DNA from 3 places in the Serratia sp. K1WW1 genome. Region 3 is predicted to be linked to each of the others. Evidence: predicted binding sites of a transcription regulator. Region 3 holds the regulator's gene; each other region holds the start of a gene.

Region 1 (4,307 bases), 970 kb from region 3:
TAACCGCGAAGTATGGCGGCCTGCTGTGGGGAGAACACGGGAAGGGCTTCCGGGCGGAGTATAGCCCGGCGTTCTTCGGCGAGGAGCTCTATGAAGAATTGCGCCGCATCAAGGCCGCGTTTGACCCGCTCAATCGCCTTAATCCGGGGAAAATCTGCCCGCCGCTGGGCGTGGATGCCGTGATGATGAAAGTCGATGCGGTGAAACGTGGTACGTTGGATCGCCGCATTCCCATCGATGTCCGCACCTCGTTCCGTGGCGCGATGGAGTGTAATGGCAACGGACTGTGTTTCAACTTTGATGTCCACAGTCCGATGTGCCCATCGATGAAGATCACCGCGAATCGGATCCACTCGCCGAAAGGCCGAGCGGCCCTGGTGCGCGAATGGCTACGGTTATTGGCAGAGCAGGGCGTGGACCCCGTCGCACTGGAAAAGCAGTTGCCTCAGCAGCGCCTCAGCTTCCGCACTCTGATTGAGAAAACCCGTAATAGCTGGCATGCAGGCAAGGGCGAATATGACTTCTCCCATGAAGTCAAAGAAGCGATGTCTGGCTGCCTGGCCTGTAAAGCCTGTTCGACCCAGTGCCCGATCAAGATCGACGTGCCGGGCTTCCGTTCGCGGTTCCTGCAGCTTTATCACACCCGTTATCTGCGCCCAATGCGTGACTACGTGGTCGCTGGCGTCGAGAGCTACACCCCGTTGATGGCCAAAGCGCCGAAGGTGTTCAACTTCTTCTTCAAGCAGCCATGGGTGCGCGAACTGAGCCGCAGCAGCATCGGTATGGTGGATTTACCGCTGTTATCCAGCCCAACGTTACGCCAACAATTGTCGGGCCATAGCGCGTTCAGCATGACGCTTGAACAGTTGGAAGCATTAAGCGAAAGCCAGCGCGAACAGCATGTGCTGGTGGTGCAGGATCCGTTTACCAGCTATTACGATGCCCAGGTCGTGGCAGACTTTGTACGGTTGGTGGAAAAGCTGGGCTACAAGCCGGTGCTGTTGCCATTCTCACCGAACGGCAAGGCACAGCATATCAAAGGGTTCCTGACGCGCTTTGCCAAAACGGCGCGCAAGACAGCGGACTTTCTTAACCGGGTAGCCAAACTGGGGATGCCGATGGTGGGTGTCGATCCGGCGCTGGTGCTGTGTTATCGCGACGAGTATCAAGAAATTCTCGGTGCTGAACGGGGCGATTTCCAGGTGCAACTGGTCCATGAATGGTTGCAAAAGTTGTTGGCAGAACGTGCGGAACAGCCTGCGACCGGTGAAGCCTGGTATCTGTTTGGCCACTGCACCGAAACCACCGCATTACCGGCGAGTACCCAGCAGTGGGCTGCCATCTTTGCCCGTTTTGGCGCCAAGTTGGAAAACGTCAGCGTGGGTTGCTGTGGCATGGCGGGCACTTACGGTCACGAAGCCAAGAATCTGCAAAATTCCCTGGGGATTTATGAGCTATCATGGCATCAGGCGCTACAGCGTTTGCCAAGGCAACGCTGTCTGGCGACCGGTTATTCTTGCCGCAGCCAGGTAAAACGCATTGAAGGCAATGGCGTGCGGCATCCATTACAGGCACTTCTGGAGATGATTGCGTGAAGCTGTGGAAACGTGAAACAACGCTGGAACAACTCAACCAAAGCGGCGAAGGATGCATGGTGGCCCATGTGGGCATTCAGTTTACCCGCTTGGAAGATGACTATTTAGAGGCGGTGATGCCCGTCGATCACCGCACTACCCAGCCGTTTGGCCTGTTACACGGTGGGGCTTCGGTGGTGCTGGCCGAGTCGATGGGCTCAATGGCGGGGTATCTGTGCACCGAAGGGGAGCAAAAGGTGGTGGGGTTGGAGATTAACGCCAACCACCTGCGTGCGGTATTTAAAGGGCAGGTGCGCGGGGTTTGTCGTGCGTTGCACGCCGGCCGCCGCAATCAGGTCTGGCAGATCGAGATCTTCGACGATCGCGATCGCCTCTGCTGTACCTCACGGCTGACCACGGCAGTATTGGAGTAACACCAACCCCGCAGGTTTTCGCCTGCGGGGCAAACGTTATAGCTGGAACGGCACCCGTTTCACAAAATCCTTCTGAAAAGCGGTAGCCTTGTCCCAGCCGCCTTCCATCGAATATTTCTGGCAAATCAGCGTTAGCGTATGCCGGGCAAAATGATAGCACTGCACGCGGAACAGCTGACAACGCTGGGGATTGTTGATCTCGACAATCAGCCGGTTATGCAGTTTGCTCAGCGCATTCAGGTAGCTCTCGTCATCGCCATTTTCCAGGCATAAATTCGCCATGCCAAGGCTGACGCCGTTGTAACGCTTCAGATGATTGATGTTGCATTCCGGCCGCTGTAGCGCCGCTTCCGCCATATAGAAATCCACCGTGGCATCACGGATGTTGAACTTGTATTCATCAATTTTGCTCAGCAGCCACGCATTCATCGAGATAGCCATAGGTCCACGCCCAATTAAAGCTTAATGATAATCATTATCATATTTGCAGCTGTGGCGATGATCAATGCTCCCCGCAGATTTTTTTCTGTTGTGGGTCTTTAGACCGCCACGGGCTAAAAACACGCGAGCGACTAGACTTAAAGCAGGGAAAGGCATTTTTCAGACAGACAAAATGCAGAAATAGGTATTTTCTATGAATGTTTAAAACAGACGACTTATCCGGCGCTATAACCTTGTCGGGACAGCGGGATAAGCCGTACGAGATATGATGAATTGCTATGAATTCAGAGGGATAAAAATTATCCCCATATCTATTTCGCTTGGATACGCCATCGATTAATCGTGTTGCCGAGCGTAAATCCGGGCGTTTGGTAAATACCCCCGCAAAACAAACGGTTGAAGTGATAATCATTATCACTAACATGGGCGGTAAGCCAGATCGGCTGTAGTAAAACACGAATGTGAGGTAGGCCATATGCATACGGAAGATGTTGGTACTTTTTCTTTGGCAGACAACGTCTGGCAAGGCATTTCGCTGAGCGACAGCGCGGTGAAGCAGATAATCAGACTCATGCAGCAGGATGTTCAGGTGAAAGGGCTGCAACTCGGCGTCAAACAATCCGGCTGTGCGGGCTTTGCCTACGTGCTGGATTTGACCCGCGAACCGGCTAGCGACGATCTGTTGTTCGAACGCGACGGGGCCAAGCTGTTCGTGCCGCTCAAAGCGATGCCGTTTATCGATGGCACCACGGTAGATTTTGTTCGGGAAGGGCTGAATCAGATGTTCAAATTTAATAACCCTAAAGCTCAGAACGCCTGCGGGTGCGGTGAGAGCTTTGGCGTTTAAGCGATGCAATCAACATGACACGAAGCAACGTAGAAACAGCGAAAGAGGTACCGGCTTGGGTCAGCGAAGGTCGCTACAAGGAAGGATTCTTTACCCAACTGGCCACCGATGAGTTGGCCAAAGGTATCAACGAAGAGGTGGTACGCGCCATCTCTGCCAAGCGTAACGAACCCGAGTGGATGCTGGAATTCCGCCTGGAGGCTTACCGTGCCTGGCTGCAAATGGAAGAGCCGCACTGGCTGAAAGCCAACTATGACAAGCTGAACTATCAGGATTACAGCTACTATTCAGCGCCGTCCTGCGGCAGCTGTGATGACTCCTGCGGTTCTCAGCCTGGAGCGGAGCAGCAGCCTGGCACCAGTACGGAAAACGGCTACCTGACCAGCGAGGTTGAACTGGCGTTTAATCAGTTGGGTGTACCGGTGCGTGAAGGTAGCGAAGTGGCGGTAGATGCCATTTTCGACTCGGTTTCCGTCGCGACCACCTACCGTGAAAAGCTGGCAGAGAGCGGGGTGATCTTCTGCTCGTTCGGTGAGGCCATTCACGACCATCCAGACTTGGTACGTAAGTATCTGGGCCGAGTGGTGCCGCATAACGACAACTTTTTTGCCGCACTTAACGCAGCGGTAGCTTCCGACGGCACCTTCGTCTACGTGCCGAAGGGCGTACGCTGCCCAATGGAGCTTTCCACCTATTTCCGCATTAACGCCGCGAAAACCGGCCAGTTTGAACGCACCATTCTGATTGCCGATGAAGGCAGTTATGTCAGCTACATCGAAGGCTGCTCAGCGCCGGTACGTGACAGCTATCAACTGCACGCTGCGGTGGTAGAAGTGATCCTGCATAAAGACGCCGAAGTGAAGTATTCCACGGTGCAAAACTGGTTCTCCGGCGGCGGCGAAAGCAAGGGCGGCATTCTTAACTTCGTCACCAAGCGGGCGCTGTGTGAAGGCGCAGGATCCAAGATGTCCTGGACACAGTCGGAAACCGGCTCGGCCATCACCTGGAAAT
Region 2 (4,307 bases), 2.6 Mb from region 3:
ACCACCAGCCCGGCACCGTAGAACACCCCCAACACGCCCGGAGAGCTCATTGGGTAGTTGTGTGCCACCGGCAGCGCACACAGATAGCGGGTAGCGCTGTCGAAGCGGCAAATCTCTACGCTGCGGCGAATACTGTAGTAATAATCGTTATGGGTGCGCGGGATCAGCTTCGGCGTACCGGTGCTGCCACCGGAAAGCTGGAAAAACGCCACCCGATCGGCGGCCGTTGGCGTCGGTTCAAAAGCACCTGGCTCCTCTTCCAGCCAAGCAGCCAACGCCTGTTCACCATCGGCCTGATTACGCAGCCCAACCACCCGTAGCGAAGGATGCTGTTCTCTGAATGTATCCAGGAACCGATCCTGCGCGAACAGGGCATGTTCGCGATCGGCAATCAGCAGCGCAGGCTTGATTTGACTGGCATAGGCGTTCAGTTCGCTACGTTGATGGCTGAACAGGGCATTCACCGGCACCACGCCGATTTTCAACAGGGCAAAGAACACCACATAGAATTCAACCACGTTGCCTAGTTGAACCAACGCGGTATCGCCGGATTGTAGCCCGCGCCGTAACAGGGCGGCGGCTAGACGATCGGAAAGCTGTTCCAGTTGGCGATAGCTTAAGCTGCGTTGCGGGTCGATCATGGCAATAGCGTCGTTATCTGCCTGACGGGACAAGATATCGGTCAACGGTCGATCGATCCAATAGCCGCGTTCGCGGTAACGGCGCGCGAACTCTTCAGGCCAGGGGGTAAAAGCAATAGTCATGGGGGACTCTCTATCCTTGATTAAGGCCAAACGCACGCAGAATGGTGCTGAGCTTGGTACCAGTTTCGTACCATTCGGACTGCGGGGAAGAGTCCTGCACGATGCCCGCACCGGCAAACAGGCGTACCTGATTACCCTTCACGGTGCCGCAACGGATGGTGACGACCCATTCTCCGTTGCCCTCGGCGTCACACCAGCCGACGATGCCACCAAACAGCTGCCGGTCAAACGGCTCAAGCTGTTCGATGAGCTCGCGAGCTGCCAGCGTTGGGGTACCGCATAATGCTGGCGTAGGGTGCAACAGGCAGGCCAGCGACAGGGCATTCTCTGCCCGATCGGCCACTTCACCGTCGATTGGCGTCGAAAGATGCCACAACGTGGTGGTACTGAGCAGTTCGGGGGTTGCGGGAATATGCAAATGACTGCAACGCCCAGCCAAGACCTGGCGCATGCCTTCGGTCACGATCTGGTGTTCATAGCGGTCTTTACCCGAAACCAACAGTTGTTCGCTGACTGCCCGATCCCGCTGCGGATCACTTTCGCGCCGAGCCGAACCCGCCAGCGGGTTGGAATGGAACTGGTCGCCAAATTTACGCAGCAGCAGCTCCGGGCTGGCTCCCACCAATGCCCCCTCTGCCAGCGGCACGTGGAAATGGAAGCCGTGCGGATTCTGGGCAATGATGCGCGCCATCAGCGCTGCGTGGTCTACCGGCTTGCTGGTTTCAATGTCCAAAAGGCGGGCGAGCACTACCTTATCCAATAGATCACCGGTAGTTGCCTGTACGGCATCGCTAACCATCTGCATAAACTGCGGCTGCGCTGGCAACTCGGTTTGGCGGACAATCTCAGGGATCGGTCCAGCAGCAGGCGCTAAGCTGGTCAGCAGGGCTTCACGATCGAACCATTGCGTCTGTTGCGGGATAAACAGTGACGAGGGTTGACGAGTATCGAAAGGGATTGCGCCGCACAGCAGCGGATCCTTGATGCCTGCCTTGCGGGCCTGCGCAAATGCCTGCTGTATCGCCTGCTGGAATTGGCCCTGCAGGTCATCGCCATCCACCGCTGGCAAGGTGATGCGGGCAAAGCATCCCTGGGTGCTCAGACTGCGAAAAGGCGAGGTAAAAAAGAAACCTGAAGTCGGGGATATTGTGGCGGCCTGTGCCAGATCTACACCCTGTTGCAGGTCCTTTTGCGCAGCGCCCTTAACGGCTACGTCCATAGGTACTTCCTCTTGTTTCATTAACAATAACCAATATAATAATGATTATCATTTGTATTGCATCCGCGATAAAGTACCTGCCAGAACTGACCATGTCAATAAACGTAACCTCTTCTGCTAACCCACATTAAGGGGTAAACTTGGTGGTTTCTGACCAATGAATGATAATCATTCGGATTAAAAGGATCTCACCGATGTCAATCCCCCTGCGGCTCAGCCTGGCGCTGTTTGGCCTGCTGGCGTTGAGCGTTGCCCAAGCCGAGACTCAAGCCTGGCCGCGCAGTATCGAAACCTCACACGGCGTTATCACCCTTAATCAACCCCCACAGCGCATCGTTTCCACCAGCGTGACGGTCACCGGTACGCTGTTGGCGATAGACGCACCGGTGATCGCCAGCGGAGCCACCAGCCCAAACAACCGGCTGTCGGATCGGCAGGGCTTTTTCCACCAGTGGGGAGAGATTGCGGCCAAACGCGGAGTGAAGCGGTTATATATTGGTGAACCCAACGCCGAGGCGATCGCCGGTGAGGCACCTGACCTGATTGTAATGTCCGCTACCGGGGCCGATTCTGCGGTGCGCCTGTACGATCAACTGTCGGCCATCGCTCCGGTGCTGGTGGTGAACTACGACGATAAAAGCTGGCAGGAACTGGCCAACATCCTCGGCGTAGCGACCGGCCATGAAGCACAAGCGGAGAAGATCGTCAGCGAATTCGATCGTCGTGAGAAAACGCTGAAACAGCAGATGACATTGCCACCACAGCCCATAACGGCACTGGTGTTTCGCAGCGATGGCAAAAATGCCAACCTGTGGACTGCCGACTCATCCCAAGGGCAACTGCTGCAACAGCTAGGCTTTACCCTGGCCACTTTGCCGCCCAAACTCAACGCCAGCACCAGCCAAGGGGCGCGTAAAGACATCGTGCAGCTCGGCGGTGAAAACCTGGCAGAAGGCTTGAATGGGCAAACGCTGCTGTTATTCGCCAACGATGAAAGTGATGCACAGCGGCTGATGAGCAACAGTTTCCTGGCTCATCTGCCAGCGGTGGAGAATAAGCGGGTTTACCCATTGGGGAACGACACCTTCCGCCTGGATTATTACAGCGCCAGCAACTTGCTGACGCGTCTGGAAAAGCTGTTTATTTCTCCGTAGCCGCAGCGGCGGGTTGGAGTTTATCGCTCTGCCCGCCCATGCTCACGTTGCGCAGGCCGCGCATGGCAAACGCCAGCACCACGGCCAGCAGCGCCGCACCAAAACCGAAGCTGGTAGAGCTCATCGCTGGCAGCATAAATGCCCCCATCGCGCCGAGCAGCAAGGCACCAAACGCATCCCCTACTACGTTCTGCGCGGTCCACAGGCCGTTAATCCGGCCCAGAAACGCGTCCGGCGTCAGGTTCTGTATCAAGCCATATTGCAGCAGCGAGTTCAGCGCGCTGAGGTAGCCAAACACCACCAGGCACAACAGCGCCATGCCGTACCAAGGCATCAGGCCAAACAACCCCACGGCCACGAAAGCCGCTATTGCCGTTATCAACATCATCCAGCCCGGCCGTGCCACCTGAGCCACTCGGCCACTGGTAAATGCGCCAATCGCCGCCCCTAATGGCACAGCCGCATACATGATCCCCAAGCTCTGGGTGGTGACCTGCCACATACCGGAGATGGCCGGATATAACACTCGCACCGCGCTGGCCATGGTCATCAACGCACCAATCAGCGCTACCATGCCAATCACCTTGTTCTGGAACAGGAAGGTGAAGCCGCCGATCAGCGCCCTCAATGGATGTTCACGAGGCTGTGGCGGCGGTGGCAACTGAGGCAATTTTAATAGCGGGATCAAGGTGATCAACGTCCCCAAGGCCGCCAGCGCATAGTTCCAGCTGATACCTGCCCCGGCGATCACCAACCCACCGATAGCGGGAGACAGGATCGACCCAAAGCGTACGGTCAGCATGCTGATGGCCCCGGCCTGCACGATATTCTCACGGCCAACGATCGCCGGTGTCGCCGCCAGCAACGCCGTCACGCCTACCGCACCAAAAAATCCGTCCCATACCGCTAGCAGATAAATCGCCGTTAGCGAAGGTGCAGGCAGCGCAGCATTGAGGCACAACCCCAGAAAGCCCACACCGCAGGTTGAGCGCGCAAACAAGATCAACCGACGGCGTTCATAGCGATCGGCCAGCACTCCGCCCATCAGCAAACCGGCAAACATTCCGCCGCCCGCCAGGGTCACCGCAAGCCCAACCAACAGAGTTGACCCAGTTAGCGCCTGGATCTGCACCGGAATGGCGATCGCCATCAGGCCCAATGCCAGGATCG
Region 3 (4,307 bases):
TTCGATCAGACTGGGGTGTTCTATGGTCTGCAATCCATCCTGTCGTTAATCCCTTCGGATGGCAGCAAGAAGATCGCGACGCTGGATGCCAAAGATGCACCGCGCTTCCAATACCGCGGCATCTTCCTGGACGTGGCGCGTAACTTCCACCAAAAAGACGCCGTATTGCGCCTGCTGGATCAAATGGCAGCCTACAAGCTGAATAAATTCCACTTCCACCTGACGGATGACGAAGGTTGGCGCATTGAGATCCCTGGCCTGCCAGAGTTGACCGAAGTGGGCGGCCAGCGTTGTCATGACCTGAGCGAGACCACCTGCCTGATGCCACAATACGGCTCTGGCCCGGCACCACACGGCGGCTTCTTCTCCCGTCAGGACTATATCGATATCGTTAAATATGCTCAGGCACGCCAGATTGAAGTGATCCCTGAGATCGACATGCCGGCGCACGCCCGTGCGGCGATTACTTCTATGGAAGCTCGCTACAAGAAACTGCTTGCCGAAGGGAAAGAGAAAGAGGCTAACGAGTTCCGCCTGGTGGATCCGACCGATACCTCCAACACCACCTCGGTGCAATACTTCAACCGCCAGAGCTACCTGAATCCATGCCTGGATTCGTCCAAGAACTTCGTGGACAAAGTGATTGGTGAAGTGGCCCAGATGCACAAAGAGGCCGGTCAACCGCTGAAAACCTGGCACTTTGGTGGGGACGAAGCGAAGAACATCCGTCTGGGCGCTGGCTATACCGACGTGAAAAACCCGGAAGCGGGCAAGGGCATCCTTGATCTGAGCAAAGAAGACAAGCCGTGGGCCAAGTCGCAGGTTTGCCAGGCCATCATCAAAGACGGCAAAGTGGAAGATATGGAACACTTGCCGAGCTACTTCGGTCTGGAAGTCAGCCAGTTGGTGAAAGCGCACGGTATTGACAGAATGCAGGCGTGGCAAGATGGCCTGAAAGATGCCAAAGACTCGAAGGCCTTCGCGACCAACCATGTGGCGGTGAACTTCTGGGATACCCTGTACTGGGGTGGCTTCGACTCGGCTAACGACTGGGCGAACAAGGGTTATGACGTGGTGATCTCTAACCCGGACTACGTCTATATGGACTTCCCGTATGAAGTCAGCCCGGACGAGCACGGTTACTACTGGGGCACCCGTTTCAGCGACGAGCAGAAGATCTTCAGCTTTGCGCCGAACAACCTGCCGCAGAACGCCGAAACCTCGGTTGACCGTGACGGTAACCACTTCACCGCCAAGAGCGACAAACCATGGCCGGGCGCCTATGGTCTTTCCGCCCAACTGTGGAGCGAAGTGGTGCGTACCGACCAGCAGATGGAATACATGATTTACCCACGTGCCGTGTCGCTTGCAGAACGTGCATGGCACCGCGCCAGCTGGGAGCAGGATTATAAAGCTGGCCGTGAGTACAAAGGCGGCGAAACCCATCAGGTCGATACCAAAACCCTTGATAAGGACTGGCTGCGCTTTGCCAACCTGATTGGCCAACGTGAGCTGGCCAAGATGGATAAAGCGGGTGTGGGCTATCGCCTGCCGGTCCCAGGTGCACGCATCATCGGTGGCAAGTTGGAGGCAAATATTGCTCTGCCGGGCCTGGGAATTGAATATTCCACCGACGGCGGCAAACAGTGGCAGCGTTATGACGATAAAGCGCGCCCTGCGGTAGCGGGTGATGTGCAAATCCGCGCGATTAGCCCGGATGGCAAACGCTTCAGCCGTGCCGAGCCAGTGAAAGCGTAAGTGAGAACTCCGCCCGCCTACGTGTCGGTAGATGGGCGGAGATAGTGCTAGGTGAGAGCAAACTGCAATTGTGATAATTGAGTGGATATTTTTCCCCGGGCCTGTCCGGGGATTTTTTTATCTGTCATTTAGGCATAAAAAAACCGCCGTGTAGGCGGTTTTCGCGTTCTGGCGGACCAGGATCAGTTCTTGTTGTGCAGCGTTTCGTTCTCGCGGCAATCACCGGTTTCACAGTGGCCGTACAGGTACAGGCTGTGGTTGGTGAGCTTGATACCGTGTTGCTTGGCGATATCGCGCTGACGCACTTCGATGGATTCGTCGCTGAACTCGATCACTTTGCCGCAGTCCAGGCAAATCAGGTGATCGTGGTGGTGCTGCTGAGTCAGTTCGAAAACCGACTTGCCACCTTCAAAATTGTGGCGGGTCACAATACCTGCGTCGTCAAACTGGTTCAGCACGCGGTATACCGTGGCCAGGCCAATTTCTTCGCCCATATCTATCAGTTTTTTGTACAGATCTTCCGCACTGACGTGATGGCATGCCGGATCCTGCAAGACTTCCAGGATTTTGAGTCGCGGAAGAGTGACTTTTAAGCCAGCCTTCTTCAATGCGGAGTTGTTATCAGTCATGCGGATTCAGTCCTGTTACTATGCTAATCAAGTTGAGGCGTTCTCGCCTATGGCATCGGTTGGCACAAAGCGTTAATTGCGTCTCATTATAGAACCGGTTGCTGCAAATAGAAACCGCCGGTTGTTAACAAACCTATCTTTGCACTTTACCAGGGTAATCATGCAAAGCTTTGATGGATGGGATAAACCGATGTCTCAGTCTACCGTGGCGAGGTAGGAAGTTACAAACTTGTATCTTCTATTGCTCTAATCCGTGATGCCGATAACAGAAGGGCGCGCTATACGGCGCCCCTACCATGTGTTACGTATCCGCCGGGGCAGAGGCTTAGCCGACGATCTCGGCCAGGCTCAGCTCTTCACTGATTTGCTTGACCCAAGCGTCTACACGTTCGTTGGTCAGCTCAGGTTGACGATCTTCGTCAATGGCCAGCCCGACAAAGTGATCATCGTCTGCCAGACCCTTGGAGGCTTCAAAATGGTAGCCTTTGGTTGGCCAGTGGCCGACGATGGCCGCACCGCGTGGTTCAATGATGTCGCGGATGGTGCCCATCGCATCGCAGAAATATTCCGCGTAGTCTTCCTGATCGCCACAGCCAAACAGCGCCACCAGCTTGCCGTTAAAGTCGATGTCTTCCAGCGTCGGGAAGAAATCATCCCAGTCGCACTGGGCTTCACCATAGTACCAGGTTGGGATACCGAGCAGCAGGATATCAAACGCTGCCAGATCTTCTTTGCTGCTTTTGGCGATGTCGTGGATTTCTGCCACGTCGTTGCCGAATTTTTGCTGAAGCGTCTTTTGGATCATCTTGGCAATGTTTTCGGTATTGCCAGTGTCGCTGCCAAAGAAAATGCCTACATGAGCCATAGTAAAGATAACCTTTTAATTCAAATGAATGTGTTGCGTAAACGCGGCCTGAGGCGCTGCCAAGGGCAGGTTTGCTCAGCCGTAAATGCGTATCATGCCAGAAATTTGCCCTGAGGTTTTATCGCGTTTATGCGATGCCTCTGCGGAGGTGGAACCGATCTGGCGTCATCCTTAACGCCGTGCCGCGCGTGCGGCAGCAGAGATCAGTGTTCTGGCTGTTCTTCTGCCAGTTGGGCCAACAGCATTTGTTCGATCAATTCGCTGCGGCTGATATTGCGCTGGTCGGCCAGTTTGTTGAGAGCATCTACCGCGTCTGCGTTGATTTTCAGCTCCACACGCCGTAATCCACGCACTTTGTCCCGTCGTAGCTGATTACGCTTATTAATTCTAAGCTGTTCATCACGGGAAAGCGGGTTGGTTTTTGGGCGCCCTGGACGGCGTTCATCTGCGAACAGATCCAGCGTCGTGCGATCCGTTTGTTCTTTTGCCATTGTTGCGCTACTGCAAGGGAGTTTGCATCAAAAAGCGGTTTACGCTTCCAGACGGTTCGATTTACACAATTCGGGCCAATTAACCCTAACCCAAATTCACCCCCAGCCAAGCGCAGCTTCACACCTGGACAGGGTGGCAAAATTATAGCGCGCCATATTACCCCAGCAGATGGAGCGACGACAATGCCTAACTTAGCTACAAACGCGCTAAGCTATTCTCTCTAGCGCGTTTTTTCGCCACTTGAGCTCAGGGCTGGTCAATAAAGCGGTGAATTGCCCGTAATACGGCGTCCGGTTTCTCCGCATGGACCCAGTGGCCGGAGCCTGCAACCACATAGGCGCGTGCCTGCGGGAACTGGCGGGCGATGTCATCGCGGTAGCTATCCTGCACGTAAGGCGAGAGGCCACCACGGATAAACAGCGTCGGGTGTGGCCAGGGTGGAACCTCTTGCCAGCCGATAATGTTCTCATATTGCTCGATCAGCACCGGCAGGTTGAACCGCCAACTGCCAGCATGGAAAGATTTCAACAGAAACTGGATCACGCCTTCTTCATCCAGCGTGG

The links. Region 3 encodes Fur, which represses iron uptake genes when iron is present. Its sites were predicted from a motif close to ATAATAATGAGAACNACTATCAA; they were not measured.
Region 1: sufA (Fe-S cluster assembly scaffold SufA) is a predicted target of Fur. The motif match lies at 2,851-2,873, and genes of this name have one in related genera.
Region 2: ACX9GU_RS07880 (isochorismate synthase) is a predicted target of Fur. The motif match lies at 2,019-2,041, and genes of this name have one in related genera.

The regions. Positions count from the first base shown of each region.
Region 1 is NZ_CM147697.1:3,323,435-3,327,741, reverse strand. Features, by position in the region: gene ydiJ (D-2-hydroxyglutarate dehydrogenase YdiJ) at 1-1,595, shown strand, start outside; gene menI (1,4-dihydroxy-2-naphthoyl-CoA hydrolase) at 1,592-2,008, shown strand; gene ACX9GU_RS15040 (hypothetical protein) at 2,045-2,449, opposite strand; gene sufA (Fe-S cluster assembly scaffold SufA) at 2,925-3,296, shown strand; gene sufB (Fe-S cluster assembly protein SufB) at 3,311-4,307, shown strand, end outside.
Region 2 is NZ_CM147697.1:1,727,790-1,732,096, reverse strand. Features, by position in the region: gene ACX9GU_RS07885 ((2,3-dihydroxybenzoyl)adenylate synthase) at 1-764, opposite strand, end outside; gene ACX9GU_RS07880 (isochorismate synthase) at 775-1,983, opposite strand; gene fepB (Fe2+-enterobactin ABC transporter substrate-binding protein) at 2,178-3,137, shown strand; gene entS (enterobactin transporter EntS) at 3,124-4,307, opposite strand, start outside.
Region 3 is NZ_CM147697.1:4,298,332-4,302,638, reverse strand. Features, by position in the region: gene ACX9GU_RS19480 (beta-N-acetylhexosaminidase) at 1-1,758, shown strand, start outside; gene fur (ferric iron uptake transcriptional regulator) at 1,941-2,387, opposite strand; gene fldA (flavodoxin FldA) at 2,713-3,252, opposite strand; gene ybfE (LexA regulated protein) at 3,456-3,743, opposite strand; gene ybfF (esterase) at 3,991-4,307, opposite strand, start outside.